Regions from separate parts of the Pseudoalteromonas sp. SR41-8 genome, predicted to be linked through region 2. Evidence: predicted binding sites of a transcription regulator. Region 2 holds the regulator's gene; the other holds the start of a gene.

Region 1 (15,487 bases), on a different contig from region 2:
CAGCATTGACGACATGGGACCCAGAGAGTTATTAAGTTCGTGACTGATGATCCGAATAACCTTTTTCCACACCTCGACTTCTTGACGGCTAAGTTCGCGGGTGAGTTGTTTAAAGACATATAAGTAATGGTATTGATTGTTAAGTAATAACTTACCGGTTGATAAATGCCACGCTTGAGATTCTTGGTCTTCAGTATCTAGCGTAAATAAACCATCGCTACCGCGCGTTAAAGCATTGTTTAACTGTGGATGAGCATTTTCAAGCAGGTGTGCAAACTGACTCCCTTCAAGCGCTGTTTTGGCATTAAACAGGTCTCGGGCACTGTAGTTACTATAAACAATAAAGCCTTTATCATTTTTTAAAATAACGGCTTGGGGAGAGCTTTGTAGCACTTTATCAAGCATCAGCTCGCGCTGATAGAGCCATTGTTTCTCTTGGCGTAATTGCTTTGCAGTTTGATTATACAATTGACACAAGCGGCCTAATTCATCGTTGCCGTTATAAGCTAGTAAGGTGGCTAATTCACCGTCTTTAAAATTAAGCAAACCAGTTTCAAGTGAGTGTATGCCTTGCACCAGAGTGCGGCTGAGCCGAAAAGATAAATAACTTGCCAGCAGCGATGTGAGCAGCGTTGTTATAAGTAGTAAAGGCCAGCTTAAATGGGTTAACCAGCAGATGAGCCAAACAGGAATAAGTGCAGAGATGTTACATATCAGCACTATTTTGCAGGTGAAAGACAGTGCTGGTTTATTTTTTTCCATTAGTAATCAATCTCAAATTTCTGCAAACGGCGGTACAGTGCTTGACGACTTAAACCAAACTGTCTGGCAACTTTTGCGATCACCCCTTGGTGCTGACGCATAGCTTGTTCTAGTTCTACTCTACTGGGTTCTTGTTTAGCAAAGTTAGTGTGCAGCGGTTGCGATTGTAGAGCAAAATCATCGAGGGTAATGTCGCCATTAGGTTTGAGTACGGCTGCGCGTTTACAGGCATTTTCTAGCTCACGAACGTTGCCGGGCCAATTGTGCGCGAGTAATCCTTGCTCTGTTGTAAGTGATAATTCGCGTTCGCCTAAGAAGTGTTTAGCAAGCGCTAAAATGTCATCTGGTCTTTGCGCTAAACTGGGTAAATTTAGCTCAATCACGTTGAGGCGATAATATAAGTCTTCTCTAAATCGACCTGCATGAATGGCCGCTTTTAAATCTTCATTGGTAGCTGAAATAACCCGAACATTTACTTTTTGTGTTTTTGTTGAACCGAGTCGTTCAAACTCACCAGTTTGTAACACGCGCAGTAGTTTCATTTGCCCTGATAATGGCAGGTTACCAATTTCATCTAAAAACAGCGTACCACCATCAGCGGCCTCAAAGCGACCAATTCGCTGTTTGGTGATGCCAGTATAAGCACCCGCTTCAGCGCCAAATAATTCGGCTTCAATTAAATCATGGGGCAGGGCTCCGGCATTGATGGTCAAAAACGGGGCATGGTTTAAGTGAGAATTGGCTTGAATAATCTGTGCAATGCGTTCTTTACCACTGCCATTTGCACCTGTTATTAGCACAGAGACATCTGACTTAGCGACTTGTATTGCCATATTGAGAATTTTTTCCATGGCGGTACTTTGATACACTAAACCAACTAGGTTGGCATCGGCTAAACTTGATGTTCGCTCTTGCTGGTGGCGCGCATACATTACATTTTGTTGTTTTGCTTGGCCAAGTTCGATTAAGTTATTAACACAGGTGAGGAGCTTGCTATCGTCCCATGGTTTAGGTAAGTAATCAGCGGCACCGGCTTTGACTAGCTCTATGGCGCTGGCCAGTTCAGTCCACGCGGTGATCAAAATAATCGGTAAGTGCGGGTTGAGAGCTCTTAGTTGATAAAACAACGCTTTACCTTCTTCGCCAGAGGTGGTGTCATTACTAAAATTCATATCTTGAATAACCAGCGCGATACGTTGGTATTGCACTATTTGTAAGGCTTCAAGCTGCGTTTTTGCAGTCACAACCTGATAGTCATGAATTTCTAACAGTAATGACAAGGCTTCTAATATGGCAGGGTTGTCATCGACAATAAGTATTTTTTCCATGTGAATTTAATCGCTGTTTTTGTTATCTTTATTTCAAAATGCTACACGGTATTAAACCAGTGTAGCATAGGTTGGGAGCTGCTTTATATTGTTCGCGTGGCGATACTCGGTGATATGTTGGCGGCACGTTTTGCAGGGCCAAACACGGCAAGTAAGCTCATAACAAACACCATAATGGCAGTGCCTGCGATATAGCTCGGCGGCAGTGCGGCAATTGAAAAGTGCTGCATTAATAATTGACCAAGTAACAGCGCCGCAATAATGCCAAGGAGCAACCCCACGCAGCAGATCATCGCATTTTCAACTAAAAAGTAGTTAATAATGGCTGATTTTCTGGCTCCTAATGCACGGCGAGTGCCTATTTGCTTGGTGCGTTTGCTGATATTAAATAAGGTTAAGCCAAAAATCCCCAATGCAGTTACCAGTACTAATATCGTGATGAGCACAATCAGCATACGCATCATCAATTTGTCTGCTGCAACATATTCGTCTTTAAGTTGATCTAAGCCATTGATATTGTTGATCACCCGTTTATTGTAATTATTTAGCATCGCGGTTTCGATTTGCTTCATCACAGCTGCACGTTGACCAGGCTTGGTTCTGACTGCAAATTGTGCGTAAGTTTTGCCTTGAATATAAGGGATCAGCGCAACATTATTTGGGTGACTATCTTTAAGCCAAGGGCTCTTCATATGATCTGCCACACCGATAATCGTCAAAGGCAAATCGCCAAAATAAATTGTTTTGCCGAGGCCATCACCTTCAGGAAAAAGTTCATCGAGTAAAGCTTGCGTGACAACAGTAACATTGGTAGTTCTCTCAGTAGGTGAATTAGTGATTGTTACTTCATCCTCTGTAAAGTTGCGCCCTGCAATTAGTTTTACACCATAAGTGTCTAAACCATGCTCATCAATGAAAATATAAGAACTACGGATACTTTTACTTTCTTGAGGAGCCGGTTTCAAATTAAAGCTTGATGCACTGCCACTACCGGATAGGGGAATACTGCTGCTTTGTGCTGCATTTACAACCCCAGGTAGTGCTCTTAACATCGCTTCGTCTAATTCAAACTGTTGACTTAAATCGATATCTTTACCAAACGTCATCACATTAAACATAAACAAGTCTTGCTCTGGATAACCGGTTTCTTGATTTAAAAAAGCGACTCTATCTTGGATAATAAATGCCGCATTACTAACGATTGCGGTGGTTATGGCAATTTGAATTAAGAGTAATATTGCCCCGACTTTTGAGCGGCAAAGAGCATGAAATATAGGTTTGATCTCTAACATTAGTGTGCTCCTTATTGGCTTTTAAGATAAATAGCAGGGTTAGTACGGCAAACTAGCCATGCAGGATAAAGCCCGGCTACTATGCAGGTTGTAATAGCGATAACAGGTGCACTGAGTAACATAGTGATATCCATTGTGGCGATTGATGAATAGTAATCATAGCTTTGACGAACAGCCCACAAACCTAATTGCGCAAGTACGATACCGACTAGGCCGCCAAAACATCCAAGCATAGCCACTTCAACAAGGTGTTGTAAAAACACTTGTCGTTTACTGGCGCCTAGTGCTCGGCGCACACCTACCTCCGGTGCCCGACGCAAAAACTTAGCTAACAATAAACCAAGAATATTGGCTAAACACACTGCTAAAAACATAAAACTTAAGCCGACCAATATTTTATTGTCTTCACTAACGACATTGTTGTATTGCATCCATTGGTTAACATCACGTAGCTTATATTCGGGTTTTTCTCGGGCAAAGCGGCCACGCTTTTTTTGCTCTTGAATGTAAGAATTAAGATAATTTTCGTAGTTTGCTTTTTGCTCCGCGTTATCTAGTTGCGCCCAAAATTGGATCCAAACTATTTCCGATTGCATTCTATCGGCGTAGCTATTGATATTCTCATGTTTCCAACCGTTGCTGTTGCCCCAACTAGTTAGCTCTTTGGTTTTGACTAAGCTAAATGGTAAAAATAATTCTTCAGGTTCATTAAATGCACCATTATTTAAATCATAATACTTAAGGTTAAGTGACCAGTCAGCGATCACACCAACAACTTCGTAGCTGTAATCATCTAAGTAGATCAATTGGCCAATTGAGTTGTTTCCTGCAAACAGTTTATCGTTGAGTTCTTCTGAAATCACCACCACAGGGGCGGCAGATTGCTCTTGTTGTTCACTCCATTCACCGCCGTAAATAAACGATACATTAAACATATTAAAAAAATCAGGCGTAGTCATCCGTGCATTACTGGTAAACGGCTTTACTTTGTCTGAATCTAGATACACTGAGAATCCAGTACGCATCATCGCGACCTTTTTTTCAGGAACCGGCGCATTCTGCAAATTGACTGCATCTTGATAAGTCAGTTGCATAGGAAGGTTATCCTCGGTCCACCACGTATGGCCTTCATCCATGGTTTGTAATTGCACAGTATAAAGTTGATTGCTTTTTTCGGGAATAGGATCCGCCGACATCATATGATAAACGCTTAAACTGGTCATGGTTACACCAATCCCAATAGCAATGGCTAGCACCATTAACATGCTTACCAGTGGTGTGCGCTTAAAACTACGCCAACTTAAATCGAGGTAATGTAATAGCATAAGTTACACTCCAGCCACATTTTTTAGGTTTTGCGCGCCTTGATACAAGGTAAAGTCGGCAAGTTGACCATCAACCACTTGAATATTACGAGGTGCTCTGCGGGCAAGTTCTGGGTCATGAGTCACCATAATGATGGTCGCGCCGTCACGGTTAATTTGCTCCAGCAACTCCATCACTTGACGTGCCATTAAGCTGTCTAGGTTACCTGTTGGTTCATCGGCTAATAAAAAGCGCGGCTCACCGGCGAGGGCGCGGGCAATCGCTACCCGTTGCTGTTGACCACCTGATAACTGCTGCGGCAAATGTTTAGCGCGTGAAGCTAGACCTACTTGTTCTAAGCACTGTTCAATACGACGTTTACGCTCGCTTGCTTTAATACCTCGATAGCGCAGTGGCACTTCAATGTTTTCATATAAATTTAAATCAGGGATCAGGTTGAAGCCTTGGAAAATAAAACCAATTTTTTGATTGCGACAATCCGCCCGTTGATTGTCGTTCAGTTTGCCAACATCAATACCATCGAGCAGATATTCACCACTGCTAAAAGGTTCTAACATGCCTGCGATATTTAAAAAGGTGGTTTTCCCGGAGCCACTAGGGCCAGTTACTGCAATAAACTCACCTTCATCTACGTGCAAATTAAAGTCGCGTAGTGCATGGGTTTGCACCATTTCTGTTTGATACAGTTTACTAATATTGTTCATTTTAAGCATGAGTTGATCCTTGTAATATGTTTGTTCTTATCTCAGTAATAATGTTGGCGCTTGTTTAAAGTTATCGTAACTGGAGATGATCAGCTGATCGCCTGAGCTAACACCTTGTAGCAATTCTATTGCGTTGATGCTGCTTGCCCCGGTTGTGATATTTACCAGTTGTGCGGTGTCGCCGATAACTTTGTAAACCTGCGTACCACCTTGCTGCATAAACGCACCGCGTTTGATTTGTAAAACGTCATCACGATTTTCTAATAAAATGCGCGCTGTTAATCGCTGGTTTTGGCGAATGCCTTTTAGCTCTTCGTCAAAGCGTACTCGAGTAGTTACTTCACGATTGTTAACTTCCGGCGAAATTGCCGACAACACACCAGTCACTTTTTTTGCCCCGAGTGTGAGCTCAACTTCCATTCCTAAACCGAGTTCGTTGGCGTAACTTTCAGGTACTTGCAGTTGTGCTTCAAAATTACTTAAATCAACCAGCGTCATTAACGGCTGACTTTGGGTAACGGCTTCTTTTTGTTGTACAAGCAGGTTACCAACAATGCCGGTGACGCTGGCTTTAATAGTTAAGTTTCTGACTTGGCGATTTAAATCATCAACGATCAGTTGTTGGCGAGCGAGATCGCGCTCTGCAGCTTTGAGTTCAAATGCGAGTGTATCTTTAGCAAGTTCAACTTCTTGTTGAGCGTGTTTGTAAGAAAGCTTGGCACGGGCAAGATCATCAACTGCTTTTTCTAAATCAATTTGGCTGATCAAGTTTTTTTCGATAGAAAGCTTAGCACGGCGATTTTCCCTGTCTGCTGCATTGAGCTCTACTTGGGCGAGATCAAGCGTTTTGGTTAAGCTTAACTTTTGTCGGCGTGCTTCTAAGTGCTTACGTTGTAATTCACCATCAAGGCGGGCTAACACCGATTGTTGCTGTTTTAGTTCATTATTGAGTTCTGGGCTATCGACTAAAGCAATAATGTCATCTTTATTTACTTTATCACCGGCTTTAACTTGTAAATCCACATAGCCACGTTCTGGGCTATAAACCTTGGGAGCATTTGCAGCAACAATTTTACCGCTGGCGGCTACATCACGTACTAAACGACTAATATTAACGGTAGCAATCTGTAAAGAAGCCCGCTCAACAGAAATACTGCCTTGATTGTTACCCATAAATGCTTGTGCACATAAAGCAAGTACAGCAAGTGATAGCGCCAGTACTATTAATGGTTTTTTGTAACTACGTCTTTGCGTAATACTTACATCTTGTCCGCTGGTATCTTTTATCATGAGTGATCCTTAGCTATGTCTATTCTCGCAGTAAGTGATCATCAAGCTCACTACTAAGACAGTGATTGGTGAAACTAAAAATAAACTGAGAATAAACATAAGTTGTGTCCTGTAATTATCTTTTAATGTTTATTCGAATATCATGCCACTATTTAATGTCATGATTTTAATGAAATAATTATTTATTTTTAAATTATTTGGTGTCCGCGGACATAAATTGTGTCCGCTGCGGACACTTTACTATGGCGGCTAAGAAGCTGCCGCAGGCGTCAACAGGGTGAGCAAGCTAAAAACTTACTAATTAGCGTAAATTATGCAAAATGTGACTGTTGTGATGATAATTATGCATTAATTAGTGGCTTTAAATTTACCCATAAAAAGACACTGGAAAGAGTATTTACTCTAATGTGCACTGTGGTATCGACCTTGAACGACAGCAAAGAGATTCAATAAAAAAGAAAGCATTTATTTTCGCTACATAACTCAGTGAATATTTATTCATTTTTACTCTGGTTTACGTTAACGTAAACTGCAGGTTTGTAGAGCGGTTATTTTACAACTTGTTAAATATGACACCAGTGTCATAAAAAAATAACGGGTAAAATATCGCTAAATGTTAAAAATAGGCATGAAATAAAAAGATTGTGTTGTGGTGAGAAATATTCAAGAATGTGAATATGTATTCAAAGCGCTATTGACTCAATGTACAATTGGCGATAGTTTTGACTGTCTGCTAGCAAACCGTCGAGAAGGTCATTCATAGCTAGCTGTTGTAGCAAGGGGAGGGGTCTATGTTATACGACTCAAAATTAGAAAAAGATAATTGTGGCTTTGGCTTAATAGCCCAAGTTAATGGTCAGGCAAGTCATCGTTTAATTCGAACAGCGATCACTGGCTTAGACCGTATGGAACACCGTGGTGGTATTTCTGCCGATGGTAAAACAGGCGATGGCTGTGGCTTATTATTACAAAAGCCAGATAGCTTTTTTCGTGCTATTGCCGCTGAAAAAAATTGGCACTTGGGTAAAAATTATGCCGTTGGCATGATTTTCCTAAACTCAGATCCAGTACTTGCGCAAGCTGCAAAAGATATATTGAGTGAAGAACTCGAAAAAGAAACCCTCAATATTCAAGGTTGGCGAATTGTGCCAACAGATGAATCATGTTTAGGGCCAATTGCAATAAAGCAGTTACCTAAATTTGAACAGATTTTTGTTAATGCACCAGAAGGCTGGCGCCCAAAAGATTTAGAGCGTCGTTTATACGTTGCGCGCCGTCGTGCTGAAAAGCGTTTAAGCGAAGATGAAGGCTTTTACATTGCCAGCTTGTCAGGGTTAGTAACTATCTACAAAGGCTTAATGATGCCGGTGGATTTGCCTAACTTCTATTTAGATTTAGCCGATATCCGCATGACCAGCGCAATTTGTGTATTTCACCAACGTTTTTCAACTAATACACAACCGCGTTGGCCTTTGGCTCAGCCGTTCCGCTATTTAGCGCATAACGGTGAAATCAACACCATACAAGGTAACCGCCAGTGGGCTCGTGCTCGTTCATATAAGTTTGCATCGCCGCTTATTCCAGATTTGCAATCAGCAGCACCATTTGTCAATGAAACCGGCTCAGATTCATCAAGCCTAGATAATATGCTTGAGTTGTTTTTAGCTGGTGGCATGGATTTATTTCGTGCTATGCGAATGCTAGTACCACCTGCATGGCAGAAAAACCGTGCGATGGATGATGACTTACGTGCATTTTACGACTTTAACTCTATGCACATGGAACCATGGGATGGCCCAGCTGGTATTGTGATGTCTGATGGGCGTTTTGCTGCGTGTAACTTGGACCGTAATGGTCTGCGTCCTGCACGTTATGTGATCACTCAAGATGGCTTTATTACCCTAGCTTCTGAAGTGGGTATTTGGGATTACACTGCGGATGAAGTGGTTGAGAAAGGCCGCGTTGGCCCTGGTGAGCTATTAGTTATTGATACTCAGTTAGGTAAAATTTGGCACTCAGACGAAATTGATCGCGATCTTAAATCTCGCCATCCATATAAAGCATGGCTTGAGGCCAATGTTAAGCGCTTAACGCCGTTTGAGCAGCTATCAGAGCAAGATGCGGGCAACCGTTCATTTGATGATGAAACATTACTGAAATATCAAAAAATGTTTGGTTACACCAATGAAGAACTTGATAGCGTTATTCGCGTAATGGGTGAAATTGGTCAAGAAGCAACCGGTTCTATGGGGGATGACACGCCATTTGCAGTGCTTTCTGAAGGTAACCGTTCATTGTTTGATTACTTCCGTCAAAAGTTTGCGCAAGTAACTAACCCGCCAATCGATCCACTGCGTGAAAACCATGTAATGTCGCTGGCGACCTGTATCGGTAGTGAGCAAAACGTGTTTAACGAGACCACCGGCCACGCTAAGCGCCTACAGTTTGATACGCCAATCCTAATGTATGCAGACATGCAACAATTATTGAGCGCTGATCAGGCTCATTACAGCTATTGCAAAATCGATATCACCTACAGCAAAGAAGAAGGCCTTGGTGATGCAGTAATCCGTATTTGTGACGAAGCGCAAGAAAAAGCAGCTGGTGGCTGTGTCATGTTGTTTTTAAGTGACCGTAATTTTGATGAGAATAAGTTACCAATTCCTGCCGCTATGGCTGTTGGAGCGGTACAAAAGCGTTTAGTTGATAACAATTTACGTTGTGAATCAAATATCATCATTGAAACAGGTAGTGTCCGTGACGCGCATCAATTTGCGGTATTAATTGGTTTTGGTGCAACGGCAATTTACCCGTACTTAGCATATGAATCACTGGTTGCGATGAGCGACTCTAAAGTGATCAACAAGAGCTATTGCCAAGTTACGCTTGCTTATCGTAATGCAATCAACAAAGGCTTGTACAAGATCATGTCAAAAATGGGCATTAGTACCGTGGCATCGTATCGTTGTTCAATGTTGTTTGAAGCAGTTGGTTTGTCGGATGCAATTGTTGATACCTGTTTTAATGGTGTGGCAAGTCGCATTAAAGGCGCGTGTTTTACTGATTTTGATGATGACCAACGCAAGTTACATACTTTGGCTTTAAGTAAACGTAAATTACTCAGCCATGGTGGCTTATTAAAGTATGTGCATGACGGCGAGTATCACGCGTACAACCCAGATGTTATTCAAACGCTACAAAAAGCGGTGCGCTCAGGCGAATATTCTGATTACAGCGTATACGCAGATCTTGTTAATAAGCGCCCAATTGCCACATTACGTGACATGCTTGCACTGAAACTGCCAGCAGAAGGGATCAGTATTGATGATGTTGAGCCAGCAACTGAGCTATATAAGCGTTTTGACTCGGCGGCAATGAGTATCGGTGCATTATCGCCAGAGGCGCATGAAGCGCTTGCAATTGCGATGAACCGCTTAGGTGGCTGTTCAAATTCAGGTGAAGGCGGCGAAGACAAACTACGCTATGGTACCGAGAAAAATTCACGTATCAAGCAAGTTGCGTCAGGTCGTTTTGGGGTAACACCACATTATTTACGCAGTGCTGACGTTATTCAAATTAAAGTAGCGCAAGGTGCAAAACCAGGTGAAGGCGGGCAATTGCCGGGCGAAAAAGTAACCCCGTATATTGCTAAGCTTCGTTACTCGGTACCGGGTGTGACCTTAATTTCGCCACCACCGCATCACGATATTTATTCGATTGAAGATTTAGCTCAGCTTATTTTCGATTTAAAACAAGTAAACCCTAAAGCGTTGATCTCAGTAAAACTAGTATCAGAGCCAGGTGTGGGCACAATCGCCACTGGTGTTGCTAAAGCATATGCTGATTTAATTACTATTTCAGGCTATGACGGCGGTACTGGCGCAAGTCCGCTAACGTCGGTTAAATATGCGGGTAGCCCGTGGGAGCTTGGTCTTGCTGAAACACAACAAGCGCTGGTTGAAAACGGTTTACGTCATCGTATTCGTTTGCAAACTGATGGTGGTTTAAAAACCGGCCTTGATATCATCAAAGCAGCTATTTTAGGTGCAGAGAGCTTTGGTTTTGGTACGGGTCCTATGGTTGCGCTTGGTTGTAAGTATCTGCGTATTTGCCACCTAAATAACTGTGCAACCGGTGTAGCAACGCAAGACGAAACATTGCGTCAAAAACATTTCCATGGCCTACCAGAAATGGCGATGAACTACTTTAAGTTTATTGCTCAAGAAGCCCGTGAAATTATGGCAAGCCTAGGGGTTGCCAAGCTAACAGACTTAATCGGTCGTCTTGATTTACTCGAAGCGATTGAAGGTAAAACGGCAAAGCAGCAAAAAATTGACTTATCGTCAGTGATTGCACAGCCGAATAACCCAACTGGTGAAACCTTATACTGCAGCGCACCTAATACGTCACATTATTTAGGTAAGTTGAATGAAACCTTACTTGCTAAAGCTCAACAAGCAATTGATGAGAGCAGCGGTATTTCACTGGTCAGCCGTATTTGTAACACTGACCGTTCAGTGGGCGCGATGTTATCGGGTTATATAGCCGATAAGCATGGCAATCAAGGCATGGCAGCTGATCCTGTCTCGATTGAGTTACACGGAACCGCTGGTCAATCATTTGGTGTATGGAATGCTGGTGGCCTAGAAATGACCCTAGTCGGCGATGCTAACGATTACGTAGGCAAAGGCATGGCGGGCGGTAAGCTGGTTATTCGCCCACCACTGGGTTCGTCATTTGAAAGTCACAAAGCGACCATCGCAGGTAATACCTGTTTATATGGTGCAACGGGTGGCAAGCTGTTTGCTGCAGGTTGTGCTGGAGAGCGTTTTGCGGTTCGTAACTCAGGCGTGCAAGCGGTTGTTGAAGGCGTAGGTGATAATGGCTGTGAGTACATGACCGGTGGCGTAGTTTGCGTGCTGGGCAATGTAGGCGTGAACTTTGGTGCAGGTATGACCGGTGGCTTTGCCTATATTTTGGATGAGCGTAATGACTTTGAAAAACGCATCAATCCAGAGCTAGTCGAAGTGGTGCTGTTAGATGAGCTAGCGTCACACCAAGAGCATTTGCGTGGTCTAATTGCTGAGCATTTAGAACTAACAGGCTCAAGCCGTGCAGAAACTATTTTAGCCAGTTTTGAAACGTATTTACCAAAATTCAAACTAGTTAAGCCAAAATCAAGTGATGTGAAAAGTTTACTCGGGCATCGCGCTCGTAGTAGTGCTGAACTTCGTGTTCAAGCACAGTAAGGGGGTAGTATGAGCGAGAATGTATATCAATTTATAGACGTGCAGCGGGTTGATCCCCGCAAAAAGCCAATTTCGTCACGTAAAAAATCATTTGTTGAAATTTACGAACCCTTTTCAGAGAAGCAAGTAAACTCACAAGCGGACCGCTGCCTAGATTGTGGTAACCCGTATTGTGAATGGAAATGCCCAGTGCATAACTATATCCCACAGTGGTTAAAGTTAATTCGTACTGGCCGTATTCTTGAAGCTGCGGAGCTATCACACCGCACAAATAGTTTACCAGAAGTGTGTGGCCGGGTGTGCCCGCAAGATCGTTTGTGTGAAGGTTCATGTACATTAGACGAAGAGTTTGGTGCAGTAACAATCGGTAATATTGAAAAATATATTACTGATACTGCATTTAAAATGGGCTGGAAGCCTGATATGTCGTACGTGGTATGGACCGATAAAAAAGTAGCTATCATCGGTGCCGGCCCTGCAGGCCTAGGTTGCGCTGATATTCTAGTGCGTAATGGTGTAAAACCAGTGGTATTTGACCGTCATCCAGAAATTGGTGGCTTGCTTACTTTTGGTATTCCATCGTTCAAACTTGAAAAACAAGTCATGCAAAAACGTCGTGAAATTTTCACCGAAATGGGGGTTGAGTTTAAACTTAACACTGAAGTCGGTGTTGATATCACTATGGATGAAATATTGGCCGAATACGACGCAGTATTTTTGGGAGTGGGGACTTATCAAAGCATGCGTGCTGGCCTTGAAAACGAAGATGCACCAGGTGTACATGATGCATTACCGTTCTTAATCGGTAATACCAACCGCGTAATGGGCTATGATGAGTCTAATCAAGCTTATCTTGATATGGCTAACCAAAAGGTTGTGGTACTTGGTGGTGGTGATACCGCGATGGACTGTGTACGTACCTCAATTCGTCAAGGTGCGGCAAAAGTAATCTGTGCTTATCGTCGTGATGAAGAAAACATGCCAGGTTCAAGACGTGAAGTGAAAAACGCCAAAGAAGAGGGCGTTGAATTTACTTTTAACGTGCAACCAACCGGTATCGTACTAAACGACAACGGCCATGTTGCAGGCGTACAAATGGTGAAAACCCAAATGGGTGAACCAGATGAAAAAGGCCGAAGCAGAGCTGAAGTGATCCCGGGTTCTGAGCATGTGATTGAAGCCGACCAAGTACTCATGGCGTTTGGTTTCAAACCACACAAAATGGATTGGTTAGAAAAGTACGATGTAGAAATAAACCACTGGGGCGGCATTAACGCACCAGAGCAAGGTGAATTTACCCATCAAACAACTAACCCTAAAATCTTTGCTGGTGGCGATATAGTGCGCGGCTCAGATTTAGTAGTCACCGCAATCTTCGAAGGGCGTAACGCCGCCGAAGGGATCATGGACTACTTGAAAGTGTAAGACTTTTACGGGTCAAAGAGTAAAGAGCAAGCCGATTGGCTTGCTTTTTTTATGGATTGGATAGTAGAGTTGTAAGCGCTAAGTCGTAAAATTTAAGCCATAAGCTTAAAGTTTGCGCGGTGTTAAATTAAGCAACGTAGGTAGGGGATAACTAAACCCAACGAAAAAATAGCCTATCAGTCTGCATCAAGGCTTTGCATTATCGGTTTTGTTAAATGTGCTATGAGCAGCCGTTGATAACCTTAGCCTATTTTTCATAATTCTAATTTAACAAGTGCTTCTTGCTCACCTTGATATAAATACACTGGGACGATTTCATGTTTCCCATTGTTTTCTCTAAGCTGAAAGTAATTTTCAGTACACTCATAAGAGTACGAGTTGTTTTCCCGGGGTATGATTTTTATTTTATTCTCACCTTCATATTGAGAGTAAAGTGTACCTTTTTCAAACGAGATTTTTAAAATTTTCGAATCGGAAGAACGATAACTTCCAACTAAAGATGCAGCTATAGCCTTTGCTTTTTGACTATTTACTGGCTTAGGGGATAAATTTAATTGTAGTGCTACCATGTCTAATAAAGCGGGACCAGGGTGTTTTGTGTCGATGTTGGTTAACGCTGTAGCGGTTAAATCTTCATTTGGGAAATAGACATGCCAAGCAAAAAATCCGGGAACCTGACCTTGGTGGCTAAAGCTATCTAATCCACTTATTTTGTATATATCTAAGCCATATCCATAATTCACATGCGCATTATTATTTAATAATGCCTTGGAGGTCATTAGTTTATAGCTTTCTTTTGAAATTACATGCCCTGACTTTAATGCATTCTGCCAAAGGTGCATATCAGCAAGTGTAGAAGCAATAGCGCCCGCAGAATAGATCCAACTACGATCAACATTCCATCGCCTTTCAGTTGAATCTTCCGGATTAATATACTTTTTAGGCTCATTACGACTAGTAGTGTAGCCGTTTATTTTCCCAGCAGATGTACCTTTAGTAATAACAAAAGTATTATCCATTTTCAGAGGTTTAAAAAATGTGTTTGACATGAACTGGTCATATGGAGTGTTAGAAGCAATTTCAATGACTTTTCCCAGAAAGACGTAACCCAAATTTGAATAACTATATTTTTTACCAGGCTCTGAGTTAAGAGGTTGTTTACTTATACTTTGTATAACTTGATCAATAGAAGCATATTTATCATAAATTTTACTTACTGAAGGGTCCCCTAAGTAATCTGGTAGACCAGAAGTATGGCTTAAAATTCTATCAATCGTTAAATACCTAAATTCAGGGTTAATATCAGGAATAAATTTCGCTAATGTATCTTGTAACGATAGTTTTTTTTCTTCCGATAGTTTCAAGATTGCTGCAGCAGTAAATGTTTTCGTTACAGAACCTATTTGAAATATATCATCTACATTGAGAGGTCTCTCAGTGTCAATATTTGCCAAACCAACCGCACCACTATAAATATGTTTACCTGACTGTTCTAACCTAACAACCATGCCAGGGGCTTTTGAAGAGTTATGGCACTGCATTAATTCAGCAAAGTTGTGTTGTTGTGCAACAGCTTTTATTCCATACATTCCTACACAAAGACAAAAAAATATATTTTTTCCCATAAACTATGTTCCCTTAATCATCTAACAAACCTGTAAATAAAAAACACACACCGATTACAGCTGTAATCAATACTGTCGCATAGCTAACAGTTGTTTGCAATTTAATAAAGCAAACCATTATTATTCAATAACTTATTTAATATTTTAATGAAGTAATATTTGCTCATAATGGCCAAGTGAATGTAATAGCTTTATCAGAGGTCATTTTTTATCTTAACGTGGTAGCGTTCTTATTTTAGTATTTTCTATTAATAGTAAAATGGTAAGTTATTGCTAATTATAAGTATTATTAGAAGGGGAGTTTGTTTTTATATAAAAACTAGAAAAGTTGCTTATATAAAAACTAGAAAAGTTTCTTATATATTACTTAGATGATACGAGTTAAATAAACTAGCCACTCAATGTCTACTTTATTGGGGCCAGATCAGCTCGCTGTTGACTATCAGCTGAGTGCCATGAGCGGACCTTGAGGCGTAACTCGCTTCT
Region 2 (15,487 bases):
TAGTTATGGACTCAGATCCAGCTAAGCTCGATAACACTCCTTATATAGAACTCAACAAAGTTTTTTCTGAGCATGGTTTCAAACTACCAAAAATATTACATGCTGATGAAAAGCAAGGGTTCTTCTTATTAAGCGATTTAGGCAACACACATCTTGCTGATATGCTAGATGATAAAGAACGTATTAATCACTATAAACACCTTATAAAACTTAGTGCACAATGGGCAAAAATGCCGCCTGTTGAGCACATGAAAGATTTTGATCGGGCATTTTTAGAATTAGAACTAAGTATTTTTTTAGAATGGTTGGTAGAGGGATTTTTAGAGCTAGAAGTTACTGCTGCAGAACGTACTTTATGGCAAACGAGCTGTGAGTTATTAATTGAAAATATACTCGCGCAACCTAGCGTCACCGTACACCGTGATTTTCATAGCCGTAATATTATGCACAGTGAACAGCAATGGGCAATTATTGACTATCAAGATGCCGTGCAAGGCCCGGTATGCTATGACCTGGTATCGTTACTGCGTGATTGTTATTTTAAACTTCCTCACGATGAACTTGAATACTTACTTGAGCATGCATTTGCTGAGTTTGAGCAACAGGGCTTGCTCAGTAACATCAGCTTTGCAACCTTTAAACAATGGTTTGATTTAACCGGTATTCAACGCCATTTAAAAGCGGCGGGTATTTTTTGCCGGTTAAATTTACGCGATGGTAAACTCGGTTATATGGATAATGTATTACCGACACTGCGCTACATTAGTGATGTGGCGCAAGATCATTCATCGTTGGTGGAGCTGGGTAAATGGATCAACAGTAAGATTATTCCTGCTACCTTAGTCGCACTTAATAAAGTGCCAACTAAATAATGAAAGCGATGATTTTAGCCGCGGGTCGCGGTCAGCGAATGATGCCACTTACCGCAGAATTACCTAAACCTATGTTAAAGGTGCAAGGAAAACCATTAATCGAGCATCATATTGAGCGACTAAAAACAGCAGGGATCACTGATTTTATTATTAACCTTGCTTGGCAAGGAGATAAGATCCGTGCTTACTTTGGCGATGGTAGCCGGCTTGGTGTACATATTGAGTATAGCCAAGAGCCTGAGCAGGGATTAGAAACTGCAGGTGGTATTATTCAAGCATTACCTTTGCTTGGTGAGCAATTTATTGTTATTAATGGCGATATATTTACCGACTATGATGTTAGTTCATTACTGCATATTCACTTAGATGCGGGCGAGGCACATATTGTGTTGGTTGAAAATCCAGCCCACAACCCAAATGGTGACTTTACGTTGCGTCATCTAAGCGCAGATAGCCCCAAGTATACATTTTCTGGTATTAGTCGCTTTCATCAGCAATTTTTTGCAGGAATTACAGCGGGTACTCATCGCTTAGGGCCATTATTAAAAAGTAAATTGGCTGAGCATGTTGTCTCTACGGAGCTGTACATAGGTAACTGGGACGATATCGGAACTCCAGAACGATTAGCTCAATTGAATGAGTTGTTGATAGAGCAACAAAAAACTCATTAAGTAATTCACATATAATAGGAGCGCCTCATGTGGGGTAAAATTTTAGGTGCCTGCTTTGGCTTTATGTTTGGGCGTATTATAGGCTTATTTATAGGCTTATACCTGGGCCATATGTTTGACAAGAGTTTAAAGCAGAACTTTGATAAAGCCGGCGGCTTTTCAAGCTTATTTAAAGGCGATGATGATATTAATCAGCGCCAAGCGTTATTTTTTACCAGCTGTTTTGGAGTAATGGGGCACATTGCTAAGTCAAATGGCCGCGTAAGCGAAACCCACATCCGTGCTGCCAGTTTATTTATGGATGAAATGGGACTCACTGGTGATGATCGCAAAGAGGCACAAGATGCATTTAAAGCGGGAAAAGACGCTGATTTTTCATTAAAAGAAACTGTTTTCGATTTTAAAGAGCGTTTTGCTCGTCGCCATGATTTATTACAACTGTTTTTAGAAATTCAAATCCAAATGGCGTTTTCTGATGGGGTGTTAGCTGCGCAAGAAAAGGAGCTACTCCAAGAGGTAAGTAAGTTATTAGGGATCTCTAAAACTCACTTTGCATTTGTACTTAAACGTTACCAAGCTGAATTTTCATTTCGTCAGCAACAACAACGCTATCAACAGCAGCAACAACGTCAACAAGGGCAAAGCAGTAGTTATCGTGAAGGCTCAGGGCATCATGTACCGCCAAATAGTGGCATGAGCCGTACTCAAGCTCTGGCTTTGCTGGGGCTAAATAATGAGGCGAGTGAACGAGAAGTAAAAGTAGCGTACCGTAAATTAATGGCGCAGCACCATCCTGATAAATTAGTTTCTCAAGGTTTACCTAAACATATGATGGAACTGGCAGTCAAGAAAAGCCAAGATATTCAAGCCGCTTACGAATATTTAAAAAAGGCGGCGTAAAAACCCGTCTACTTCTTTGGTCAAGCGCTCATGTTGCTCAGGCTCAGAGCGCAAACCAAACAGCTCACGTTGGCGGTAATCATATTTACTGTGACGTTTAACCCAGCGTTTTCTATCCGCCACACTCAGCAGTAAGTCTGGGTTATCTATGTTGTAGTAAATATCCAATAACGGCGGGCTAATAGTCGATATAATCGCGTTAAGTTGTTGGTTACGTTTACTGTTTGGTAAATAACTGCTAAGGCTGACAAATGCATCTATGTTGGTATTTGGATATTCGCCATAGTGTTCGAGCAATACTCCAGCAGAGGCACCTTGTGCAATAACAACAATTTTTCCATCTTCATCCAATGCACTTTGATACAACGCATTAAAGCGTGCAATTAAGTTGAGTTTATAATTATCTATTATCGCATTGCTTATATGAGCGATAGCATCAACATGTACAACAGGAGTGGCTGTGTCAGCTGATGGTTCGCCATTGTCTAAACTTGTAGTTTGCTTAGCCGCTGCAGGTTCAGTTGTTTCACTTGCATCCGCAGGTGGCACTGCTTGCCAATCAATATCGGGTACCGTCATAGCAATTGTGGCATAGCCTAAATCGTTAAGTTGCGTGCGTAAAAAGTTGAGCCCGTTGTTATTGGTAGGTAAGTGTTGCCAATCAGGGATAATCAACACCACACCGCGCTGCTGGGCACTCATGTGTTGGCGATATAAACTTAAAAACTCAGTATCACCGGCAAGTAGCGGTTTTAGTTCATCTTGCGGCATTAAGCGTGATAAATCATTACTGCTGATTGTTGACCATGGTGTGGGTGCAATAAAGTCGGCTGCTTGGGCTGGCATGGCCAAGACAGTCGCGTAAACCAAACTAATTAATTGCCATACTTTAAACTGTTTGCCGATAGCCATATAAACCACCACGATGAATCAATAAGTTGTTATCGGCGTGTACAGCAAAAAGTTTAGTGTGATTTTAAGCTCGTAATTAAAACTCTGGCTCAGCTTCAAAAGTCATAATTTGTGCTGTTCCCGGGTGAGTGAGCTGTAGCATTTGTGCGTGCAATTGCAAGCGCGGGGCAGCAGCCAGGGCATCAGGGTGAGCATAGAGCCTATCGCCTAAAATAGGGTGCCCCAATGACAACATATGCACACGTAATTGATGTGAACGTCCGGTAATAGGGGTAAGTTCCACACGAGTGGCGTGCAACTCATGCTCCAGTACAGTGTAATGAGTTAAAGAGGGCTTCCCCTTGTCATGATCAACCATTTGCTTAGGGCGGTTTGGCCAATCACAGATCAGTGGCAAATTGACTGATCCCGTTAATGGCTCTAATTTACCGTACACTCGTGCAATATAGCGCTTTGCAGTTTGGCGTTCTTGAAACTGCATACTTAAATGACGATGAGCCGATTTATGCATTGCTAAACAAATAATTCCAGAGGTTGCCATATCTAAGCGGTGAACTATTTTTGCCGTAGGAAAAACACGGTTAACGCGAGCTATCAAACAATCGGCGTGTTTAGGATCTTTTCCCGGCACAGTCAAAAGTTCACTGGGCTTGTTGACGATCAGTAAATCATCATCTTGAAATAAAATGGTTAAATACGGATCTAATGGAGGATTGTAGTTAATTAACACGGCCGACCTCAATGATTTGTGAGCGCGCTATTTTAGAGAAGTCATCGCTTATACACAATCAATAACGTATTAGATTAGACGCGAGAGTATTAATGAGCGAGTTAATTGGCAAGTAGTCGTTAAGCAGAGGGTATTTTTGGGCAAAAGAAAAGCGCGAACTATTGCTAGTCGCGCTTGCGGAATCTTCTAATTTTCTGCATCCTGCAATTGAACTTAATCAACTCCTAAACTTTACTAATCCATGTGATCACACTGTTACTTATTCGTTCTGCGTGATATAGGCTATCCGTGCCTCTGTCCTATGTGCTTCCTTTTGATCCTTTTTGGTAATCTCTATTACCGGTCCTTTACGCATCGTCCTGATGCTATCCCTTAGTTAACAGTTCCATTGTGATACCCTTTAGGGCCTGTCCATCTGTCCGCTTTTATAACATCCTGTCTAACAACTCTCTTGCGAGCCCTGTTGTTATTCCTTTTCGCATCATCTTGACGCTGTCCGTGTATTTACTATCCTTAGTGCTACTCATCCTGAGCCTGTCCGTGAATCCATTTTTTCCTAACGTAACCTTTAATTCGAGGTTTATGAGTAATCATTCCTTGTCCGTTTACTCATTTAAGCGTCACTGCTTAACCGATGAAGTAAGTATAGAGAGTATCTGCAAACAAAATAGGCTAAAAACAGTAACGAAAATACAGTCATTATTTTGAAATTTTATAATAGTTATTATATTTCATGTGGTTAGTTTGTTTTTAGACTTTTTTTATGATGTTTTATACTCAATAGCTGTCATAACCGTGAGATATATCGCACAAGTGATTTCCATTATGGGCATGGTCATCATTGATTAAGATTTAATAAGTGCACTTTTTCAAGGAGCAAGTTATCATTACATGATAATAGTTATTATTTAGTTGGAAGCGATTTATGAAAAAGACATTAGCAGCTTTAGTTGGCTTAGTGTTAACAACCCCTGTGTTTGCAGATGAAGCAGTAAATATTTACTCTTTTCGACAACCGTTTTTAATTCAGCCAATATTAGATGATTTTACTAAGCAAACAGGCATTAAAACAAATGTGGTGTTTGCTAAAAAAGGATTAATAGAGCGTGTTAAGCGTGAAGGAAAGCATAGCCAAGCTGATTTAGTCTTAACCTCTAATTTTAGTGATTTAGTGCAGCTAGATGAATTAGATTTAACCCAAACAATTAATAGTGAAACCGTTAATAGTAATGTACCGGCTAAGTTTCGTGATGTTGAAGGACAATGGGTTGCATTAACTAAGCGGGTGCGTAACGTTTATTCATCAAAAGAGCGCATAGGTGCATTAGCGCATTTAAGCTATGAAGAATTAGCCGATCCTAAATACAAAGGCAAAATTTGCACCCGTTCGGGTAAGCACCCATATAATTTAGGCTTGGTCGCTTCAATGATTGCACACCATGGTGAAGCAGAAACTAAAAAATGGCTTGAAGGTGTGAAAGCAAATTTAGTTCGTAAACCTCAAGGTAATGACCGCGGGCAAGTAAAGGCAGTAAAAGAAGGCTTATGTGATTTAGCGATCGGTAATAGTTATTACTTTGGTAAGATGATGGAAGATCCCGAGCAAAAACCATGGGCTGATGCCGTACATATTAACTTTCCGAATCAAGATAACAGAGGCTCACATATTAACGTATCTGGTGTAGTTATGACCAAGTACGCTAAAAATCCTGAAAATGCCTTGAAACTAATCGAGTTTATGACCGACAATAAGGCGCAAAATATGTACGCTTCGGTCAATATGGAATATCCAGTAAGACTGGGCGTTGAATTATCAAGCTTAGTAGCATCATGGGGTAGCTTTAAGGAAGATAGCTTAGCGCTTGATGAAATTAGCAAATATCGTCCTTTAGCACTTAAGCTAATTGATGAGGTGAAGTTCGACCTTTAATGAGTTTAAAATTTTCACTGTCGCGATGGCAGTTATTCGCGTGGGTTATTGGCATAGTGTTGATAACCCCATTGTGTTTTTTATTGTTCGAATCACTACAAGGCGATTCTGACGTATTTAGCCACCTCTGGGATACCGTGCTGTGGGATTATACCCGCAATACACTGTTACTTATTTTGGGTGTTGGCGTTGTCAGTTGTATTATTGCCCTTCCGCTTGGCTGGTTAACCGCTTATTGTGATTTTCCCGGCCGTAAACAGTTTGAGTGGGCGCTTATGCTGCCCCTTGCGATGCCGACCTATATTATTGCTTACGTTTACACTGATCTGTTTGATTATGCCGGTCCGGTGCAAATAGGGTTACGCGAATGGTTTGGTTGGCAATCACCTAATGATTATTGGTTTTTTGATATTCGTACTTTATCTGGTGCGATTATTATGATTGCCTTAGTGCTTTATCCTTATTTGTATTTGATTTTTAAAACTGCATTACGCGAACAGTCATTTAAATTGGTGCAGGCGAGTCAGTTGATGGGATTATCACCTAAGCAGAGCTTTTTCAAAGTTAGTTTACCACTTGCTCGAGGGGCGATTGTGGCTGGACTGACGCTGATCAGTATGGAAGCAATGGCTGACTTTGCAACCGTTAATTATTTTGCGGTAAGTACTTTAACTACAGCGGTTTATGATACTTGGTTAGGGTATTATTCGTTAACAGCTGCGGCTAAAATTTCAGGTATTATGTTACTTATATTGTTTTTAGCGTTAACGATGGAGCGTTTTAGTCGTCGTAATCAAGCTGTATTTGAGCGCCAACCAAGCGTCAACAGTGATGCGCTATATAACTTAACGGGCAAAAGTGCATGGCTGGCAACTATCTTTTGTATTGCAGTGTTATTTTTTGCCTTTATATTACCTGTCGCTGTGTTAATGGGTTATGCCATTTTATATTTCGGACAAGCATGGAATAGCGTATTTTTTCTCTATGCATGGCAAAGCTTTAAAGTCGCGGCCATCGTGAGCATTATCACCATTATTTTGAGTCTGTTAGTGGTATTTTATCAGCGCATTGCTAAGCAGCAATATCCACTTGTACCTGGGCGATTAGCCAGTACAGGTTATGCGTTACCTGGAACAGTACTCGCTATTGCAGTGTTGTTACCATTGACCTTGTTAGACGATAAATTAAATACTTGGTTAGAGCCAATAGGTATTACACCGGGGCTATTATTGAGCGGTACTTTGTTTGCAATTATATTTGCATATGTGGTGCGCTTTTACGCTATAGCTCATGGTGCAATTGAAGCTAGTTTTATGCGGATAAGCCCATCGCTTGATATGGCGAGTCAATCAATGGGGAAAAGCCAAGGCCAAACTCTACGCAAAGTACATATCCCGTTATTACGTCGTGGTATTTTAACCGCAGGATTGTTGGTATTCATTGAATGCATGAAAGAATTACCTACCGCATTGTTATTAAGGCCATTTAATTTTGAAACCTTAGCGACTCATGTGTTTCAGTATGTCAGTGATGAGCAGTTAGAGCTGGCGTCTATTTCAGCGTTAGCAATTGTTTTGGTGGGGTTAATTCCTTTATACTTTATTAATCGCTCGATGGAGCAACGCAGTTAATGAGCAGTTTAGTATTAGAAAATTTATCGTATCAATACAACGGCACATCCGTGATTGAGCACTTAGATTTAACTGTCGCACAAGATGAAATAGTGTGTTTACTCGGTGCTAGTGGCTGTGGAAAAACCACCACATTAAAAGCTATTGCTGGGCTGATTGAAGCAAAGCAAGGAAAAGTATTTATTGATGGTAAGTTAGTCAGTGATGAGCATACTTTTTTAGCGCCAGAGTATCGAAATATTGGCATGATGTTTCAAGATTATGCGCTATTTCCACATTTAACTGTGGCTGATAATATTGCCTTTGGCTTAACCAATATGACAAAAGCGGATAAGTTAAAGCGCGTTGCTGAAATGCTTGAATTAGTGCATTTAATTAATTGTGCAGAACGTTTCCCGCATCAGTTATCTGGGGGTCAGCAGCAGCGAGTGGCAATTGCTAGGGCACTGGCTTATAAACCTAGTTTATTGTTATTAGATGAACCGTTTTCCAATATTGATACGCAAGTACGGTTTGAGTTAATTGCAGATATTCGTCGTATTATTAAAACCCAGCAAGTATCAGCTGTATTTGTTACTCATTCAAAAGAAGAGGCATTTGCGTTTGCTGATACATTAGCAGTAATGCACTGTGGGAAAATTGCTCAACAAGGTACGTCTGAGCAGCTATTTAGTGCTCCAAGCTCAAAGGTAGTTGCAGAATTTCTTGGTCAGGGCATATACTTAGATGCAGAAGTATTAACAGCAACTGAATATCATACTGCTTTCGGATGTGTTGAGTCATTAGTTACGCATCGTCATGTTAAGCAAGTTGGGAAACTTTATGTTCGCCCACACCATCTTGAGTTAATACCTTTTCAATCACAAGGCTGTAGTGCAAATACGGTGACTATTTTAAACAGTCGTTTTGTTGGTTCGCATTTTGTGTATAAGGTTATGGTTGATGGACAAGAAATTGAAGTTGCTGCTCAGTTGGGCCACTCATTTTTAGCAAATGAACAGGTGACAATAAAAATAACACCACACACGGTTAACTTTTTCGCAGATTAAGTGCTTTAGTATTTTTAATTTCATTAAAAACGCCGTGTATGAGATTTTGAGTTAAGGAAATACCATGGCGCAAGCGCAATCTGGAATTTGTGCTGAGGCAAACTTGCACGGTTTACATTTGTTTTTTAATGTATTTGATGGCCACGATGAGTCATTACGCAAAAAGTTAAAATACGTGAGCGCTATCCAAGATGAGTTTTCAGATCAGTTTTCTGAATCGATGCTCTCCAGCCTAGTTGCAGTGGGGGCACAGTACTGGCCGCACATTCTGCCTGAATTTCTGCCTAGTGAATTACAGAGCTTTCCTAATATTACTCATAATGATCATATTATGGGTGCTCAGCCTTTTGATTTATTTGTCCAAATTCGTTCCGATAGGGAAGATGTAAACCATTTATTTGCTTTGCAAATTCTTAAGTTATTTGCCCCCGATGTTGAATTGGTTGAGCAAGTGCGAAACTTTCGATTTTTAGATGGTCGCGATTTTAATGGTTTTATACTCGGTGGTGACACTCCTCATGGTCGCCAAAAGCGCATCACAGCGTTAATCAATAAACCCAACCATTTTGAAGATCAAGGCAGTTACGTACATATACAGCGCTATAAGCATGACTTAAGTGTGTGGCAAAACCTACCTCTGAGTGAGCAAGAGCAAATAATGGGACGCACTCGCTTAGATAATACCTTGATTATGCCTGCGACTGAGAATAGTCATGCTGTACGCACTGAGTTAAAAGATGAGCAAGGGCAACCACTGCAATTAAATCAAAACATGCCTTATGGTGACGTTTACGAACAGGGTATATTAGCGATTAGTTATGCAGCACAGGGAAATGCATTTGAGCAAGTATTACGAAGTCGATTAGGTGATGCCGATTGCTACGATCATTGGCTTGATTTTACTCAAGCCGATATGGGTTCTGCGTTTTTTGCCCCATCAATTAACTTTTTAAAGCAGCTGTAAAAAGTTTGAATCGGTAGATTTATACCGTATCAAATAAAATACGCACACGTTCAAGAGTTACATCAATTTCAGATACTTTAGCTGGAGCGATAAAAATAGTATCGTCACCAGCAATGGTACCTAGTACGCCATCTGCTTTACCTAATGAATCTAATAGTCGAGCAATTAATTGTGCAGCTCCTGGGCTGGTTCGAATAATGATCATCATTTCGTTATGCATTATATCAATCACTAACTGACGTAATGGACTTTTCGCTGTAGGTACGCCCATTTCAGCAGGCAAACAATAGACCATTTCTTGTTTGGCATTACGAGTGCGTACCGCGCCAAACTTGCTTAACATCCGCGACACCTTACTTTGACTAATATTATCAAAGCCTTGCTCTTTTAGGGCGTCAACAATCTCACCTTGTGAACCAAAGTTTTCTTCTTTTAAAAGTGCCTTAAAGGCCTTTACTAATGCTTCTTGTTTATCTTGTGGTTGCATATTATAGGTTCTTATTCATAAGTGATGCGCTAATTGTACACAATGTTGCATACTTATGCAGTAGTTGTTTGCTTTTGCGATGGATTTTAGTGCTGTAAACCAGCAAGTTTACAACTATGGTCTAAATTATATGTGAAATAAGCAGGATAAATTTGTCTTTAGTCGTTAATTTCATTATCTTTAGAGCCACAAATATTTCCTACCTCAAATTACGGAGAATTCCAATGAAAGTTGCTGTATTAGGTGCTGCTGGCGGTATCGGCCAAGCGTTGTCTTTATTATTAAAAACAGGCTTACCAGCTGGTTCTGAATTATCACTTTATGATGTTGCTCCAGTTGTTCCTGGTGTTGCTGTTGATCTTTCTCATATCCCAACTGACGTTAAAGTTGCAGGCTTTGGTGTTGATGCACTAGATCAAGCGTTAACTGGTTGTGATATCGTTCTTATCCCTGCTGGTATGCCACGTAAGCCTGGTATGGACCGCGCTGATTTATTTAATGTTAATGCTGGTATTATCAAAACATTAGCAGAAGGTATTGTTGCTAACTGTCCAAAAGCATTAGTGGGTATTATCACTAACCCAGTAAATGGCACTGTGCCAATTGTTGCGGAAGTATTCAAAAAAGCAGGTACTTACGACGCGAAACGTGTTTTCGGTATTACCACTCTTGATGTGATCCGTTCAGAAGCATTTGTAGCTGAGCTTAAAGGTGTTGACGTTGCAACTGTGAAAGTACCAGTAATTGGTGGTCACTCAGGCACAACAATCCTTCCGTTACTATCTCAAGTTGAAGGCGTTACTTTCACTGATGAAGAAGTTGCTGCACTTACTCCACGTATCCAAAATGCAGGTACTGAAGTAGTAAATGCAAAAGCGGGCGGTGGTTCTGCAACATTATCAATGGGCGCTGCTGCTGCACGTTTTTGTATGTCTTTAGTTAAAGGCTTACAAGGTGAAGACGTTGTAGATTACGCTTACGTTGCTGTTGAAAATGGCGATGCTGCATACTTTGCACACCCAGTACGTTTAGGTAAAAACGGCGTAGAAGAAATTCTTTCTTACGGTGAACTAAGCGCATTTGAAGAGCAAGCTAAAAACGACATGCTTGATACGCTGAAAAAAGACATCCAAGAAGGTGTTGATTTCATCAACGCTTAATTGCTAAGTCGATTGATACAAAAAAGCCTGCATTTGCAGGCTTTTTTATGCTCGAAGGATTTTTATACATTAGGTGTTTATTAGTGATTACGATCAACGGCAATACGAGCCAAGCTAACGAGTGCTTCTTTATACGGTGATTCATCTAATACAGATAAACATGCAATCGCTTTATTGGCTTCTTCGTTGGCTTTATTCATCGTAAACTCAAGTGCTTTGGTTTCATTGAGGGCACTTAGAATAGCTTCTAAGTGGTCCATACCATTACTGTGCTCAATGGCATCACGGATCAACTGTACTTGCTCAGCATTACCGTGGCGCATAGCATAAAGTAGTGGCAGGGTAGGTTTGCCTTCGGCCAGATCATCACCGATGTTTTTACCTAACTGCTCAGCATCAGCATTGTAATCAAGTACGTCATCCACCAATTGAAAAGCGGTTCCTAAATGCATACCATAAAGATTAAGCGCTTGCAGCGTAGAGTCGTCTTTTTCGGTAATAATCGCAGCAAGGCCTGTTGCAGCTTCAAATAATTTAGCTGTTTTAGAATAAATTACCTGCATGTAGCTATCTTCGGTGGTATCAGGGTCGTTACAGTTCATTAATTGCAGCACTTCACCTTCGGCAATCACGTTGGTTGCATCAGCGAGTATTTGCATAACTTGCATTTTACCAATACCAACCATCAGCTGAAATGAGCGGGTGTAGATAAAGTCACCAACAAGTACGCTGGCTGCATTACCAAACTCAGCATTTGCTGTCGGTGTTCCTCTGCGTAAATTTGATTCATCAACGACATCATCATGCAGTAATGTAGCTGTGTGAATAAATTCAACAATAGTTGCTAAAGTAACATGATCTTTGCCTTCATAGCCAAGTGCTTTAGCCGCTAAAATAGCCAACATAGGGCGAACACGCTTGCCGCCGCTGTTTACTATATATAAGCCTAGTTGATTGACTAATGCTACATCAGAGCGCATTTGCGCGTAAATTAGTTGATTGACGTCATTCATATCGTTTTCGATTAACGCCTGGATAGCTTTTATATCCATTGATCTCCGAGCCAATTTTAATGGGTATACGGGGCTGATTGTACAACAAAAAACAGCTTTGCTCGACAGTTTGTGACGATTCGCTGAAAAAACACGGTTAAGCAGCTTAATTTAGCCTTAATTTGGAAAGATAACTTTTTTATTTGAGAAAATTTACGTTAATTCAACATGGTTGTTTTTTATTCTTAGTGCGTGTTTGTTCGTGGTGTAATTTATTTGTCATGAAACGCTAAAAAGGCTTGGCATAATGCCAATTTAATATAAAATAGGTGAAAATATTGAATCGCCTTCAATGCAGCTATTTTTTATTCATTTAATTAATAAAACAGGCTTGCTAGTTTTTGCACATTAGCGTAAACTTCGCGCCCTATTGAATAATATTTTAGTTGCGTCGATTTGAGGGCGCACAGACGGAGTTAATTATGTACGCGGTTTTCCAAAGTGGTGGTAAACAGCACCGTGTGACTGAAGGTCAAACAATTCGTCTTGAGAAATTAGACGTTGAGACTGGTGCAGCAGTTGAATTTGATTCAGTACTTTTAGTTGCTGATGGTGAGAAAATCGAGATCGGTGTACCGTTCGTAAACGGTGGTAAAATAACAGCTGAGGTTGTTTCACATGGTCGCGGTGAGAAGATTAAGGTTGTTAAATTTAGACGCCGTAAGCATTCTCGTAAGCAAATGGGCCATCGTCAATGGTTCACAGAAGTTAAAATCACTGGCATTAGCGCTTAATTAGAGGTACTTAGAAATGGCACATAAAAAAGCAGCTGGTAGTACTCGTAACGGTCGCGATTCAGAAAGCAAACGCCTTGGTGTTAAGCGTTTTGGTGGCGAATCAGTTCTAGCGGGTAGCATCATTGTTCGTCAACGTGGAACTAAATTCCATGCTGGCACAAACGTAGGTATCGGTAAAGACCACACTATCTTCGCAAAAGCAGATGGTAAAGTTCAGTTTGAACAAAAAGGTCCTTTAAACCGTAAATACGTAAGCATCGTATCTGAGTAATCAGAATCGGTTCTTAAAAAACCCCGCCTTTGCGGGGTTTTTTGTTTTGAAAATAAATATATACCTAAGCCAAGCCTGCAATCAGCTTGGCTTAGGTATATAATAGTGAAATTAACAAGCCAATCCCTAAAGTGAGTAATCATGAAGTTTGTAGATGAAGTAGAAATTCGCGCAGAAGCTGGAGACGGTGGCAGCGGCATCGTATCTTTCCGTCGTGAAAAATATGTCCCAGATGGTGGACCAGACGGCGGTGACGGTGGAGATGGTGGTAGTGTTTATCTACAAGCTGATGAAAACTTAAATACCCTAATCGATTATCAGTTTGAGCGTTTTCATAGAGCTGAACGTGGTACTAATGGCCGCAGTCGTAACTGTACCGGTAAAAAGGCTGATGACTTATATGTGATGGTGCCTGTAGGTACTCGGATCATGGATGTTGATACCCAAGAAGGTCTTGGTGATTTGACTCAACATGGTCAAAGAATTTTGGTTGCAAAAGGCGGTTTCCACGGCTTGGGGAATGCGCGTTTTAAATCAAGTACTAATCGAGCGCCTCGTCAAAAAACATTAGGCACACCGGGTGAAGTACGTAACCTTAAACTAGAGCTATTATTATTAGCTGATGTTGGTTTATTAGGTTTGCCAAATGCAGGTAAGTCTACTTTTATTCGTAGTGTATCGGCAGCGAAACCAAAAGTAGCTGATTACCCATTTACTACGCTGATTCCAAATTTAGGTGTGGTACGTCCAGAAGCAAATAAATCATTTGTTATTGCAGATATCCCAGGGTTAATTGAAGGTGCCTCTGATGGCGCTGGCTTGGGTATTCGCTTCTTGAAACATTTAGAGCGTTGCCGTGTATTACTGCATATTATCGATGTTATGCCTGCCGATGGTTCAAACCCAGTAGATAATGCATTTGCGATCATCAATGAGTTGCATCAGTACAGCCCGAAGCTGGCTGAAAAACCACGTTGGTTAGTCTTTAATAAAATAGACTTATTGCCTGAAGATGAAGCTCAGGAGCTATGTGAGCAAATCGCTGAAGAGTTAGGCGAGACTGAAAATATTTATCATATTTCTGCAATTAATAAGCTAAATACTCAGCCATTAATTCATAACATCATGACGCTACTTGATAGCATGCCAAAAGAAAAGTTTGTACCAGTTGAAGATGAAGAAGTTGAATTCAAATGGGATACTTATCATAAAGATGCCACTAAGAAGAATGATGACGACGACTGGGATAGTTGGGATGATGACGATTATGACGTTGAAGTTGTCTATGAGCGTTAGACTAAAGTAAAATATTTTAAAAGGAGCTGGTGCTCCTTTTTCTTTTTATAATAAAAAAGTATTGGGTTTTAATGTGAAAATTTCAATGATTGCAGCTATGGCTAAAAATAGAGTGATTGGCCAAGATAATGATATGCCATGGCATTTACCTGCTGATTTACAGCATTTTAAAGCGGTTACAATGAATAAGCCCGTGATCATGGGACGTAAAACATTTGAGTCAATTGGTCGCCCTTTACCTGGTCGACGCAACATCGTTATTAGCCGAAATACAGACTATACTGCAGTTGGGGTTGATGTAGTAACATCTCCTGAAGCCGCAATTTCATTGCTGTGTGAGTCTGATGAGGTAATGGTGATTGGTGGCGGGAATATATATCAACAATTTTTAAAAAGTGCCGATACACTTTATTTAACGTTTATTGACCTTGATGTTGCAGGGGATACTCAGTTCCCTGATTATGAACAATCAGCAAACTGGCAAGTTGTAGAAGAGCTGTATAATCAACCTGACGATAAAAACATTTATGGTTATAGATTCGTCACATTGGATAAAGTTAAGTAACATTATTGCGGTTAAGCTTATAGGTTGATACAATATTAAACAACTAAGGTAGTTATAAAGTATTACACAAGGGTATAAAATGATTAAATTATCAACACTCGTTATTGCTGCAGCTGTTATTTCTGGTTCTGTTGCTTTTAGCGCGCCAGTTAAAGCGGATGATCAGTTAGCTGTTTCAATCTGTGAATACATAGCTGCGGATGATAAAAACCGTCTACGTGATAAATTAAAAAGCTCACGTGTGAAAATTCGTAATATTT

The links. Region 2 encodes ArgR, which controls arginine synthesis, uptake and breakdown. Its sites were predicted from a motif close to ANTGAATANNTATTCANT; they were not measured.
Positions count from the first base shown of each region.
Region 1: a site for ArgR is predicted at 7,373-7,390, ahead of gltB (glutamate synthase large subunit). Genes of this name have one in related genera too.

Region 1 is NZ_JACJEE010000041.1:2,526-18,012, reverse strand. Features, by position in the region: gene H5162_RS19170 (PAS domain-containing sensor histidine kinase) at 1-762, opposite strand, end outside; gene H5162_RS19165 (sigma-54 dependent transcriptional regulator) at 762-2,090, opposite strand; gene H5162_RS19160 (ABC transporter permease) at 2,174-3,382, opposite strand; gene H5162_RS19155 (ABC transporter permease) at 3,394-4,707, opposite strand; gene H5162_RS19150 (ABC transporter ATP-binding protein) at 4,711-5,421, opposite strand; gene H5162_RS19145 (efflux RND transporter periplasmic adaptor subunit) at 5,449-6,702, opposite strand; gene gltB (glutamate synthase large subunit) at 7,494-11,951, shown strand; gene H5162_RS19135 (FAD-dependent oxidoreductase) at 11,961-13,376, shown strand; gene H5162_RS19130 (serine hydrolase) at 13,631-15,001, opposite strand.
Region 2 is NZ_JACJEE010000004.1:22,973-38,459, reverse strand. Features, by position in the region: gene H5162_RS04240 (aminoglycoside phosphotransferase family protein) at 1-872, shown strand, start outside; gene murU (N-acetylmuramate alpha-1-phosphate uridylyltransferase MurU) at 872-1,543, shown strand; gene djlA (co-chaperone DjlA) at 1,571-2,443, shown strand; gene H5162_RS04225 (DUF3530 family protein) at 2,426-3,355, opposite strand; gene rluA (bifunctional tRNA pseudouridine(32) synthase/23S rRNA pseudouridine(746) synthase RluA) at 3,432-4,085, opposite strand; gene H5162_RS04215 (Fe(3+) ABC transporter substrate-binding protein) at 5,011-6,015, shown strand; gene H5162_RS04210 (iron ABC transporter permease) at 6,015-7,646, shown strand; gene H5162_RS04205 (ABC transporter ATP-binding protein) at 7,646-8,695, shown strand; gene H5162_RS04200 (Dyp-type peroxidase) at 8,760-9,659, shown strand; gene argR (transcriptional regulator ArgR) at 9,679-10,146, opposite strand; gene mdh (malate dehydrogenase) at 10,371-11,306, shown strand; gene ispB (octaprenyl diphosphate synthase) at 11,387-12,358, opposite strand; gene rplU (50S ribosomal protein L21) at 12,781-13,092, shown strand; gene rpmA (50S ribosomal protein L27) at 13,109-13,366, shown strand; gene cgtA (Obg family GTPase CgtA) at 13,508-14,662, shown strand; gene folA (type 3 dihydrofolate reductase) at 14,748-15,227, shown strand; gene H5162_RS04160 (DUF3718 domain-containing protein) at 15,307-15,487, shown strand, end outside.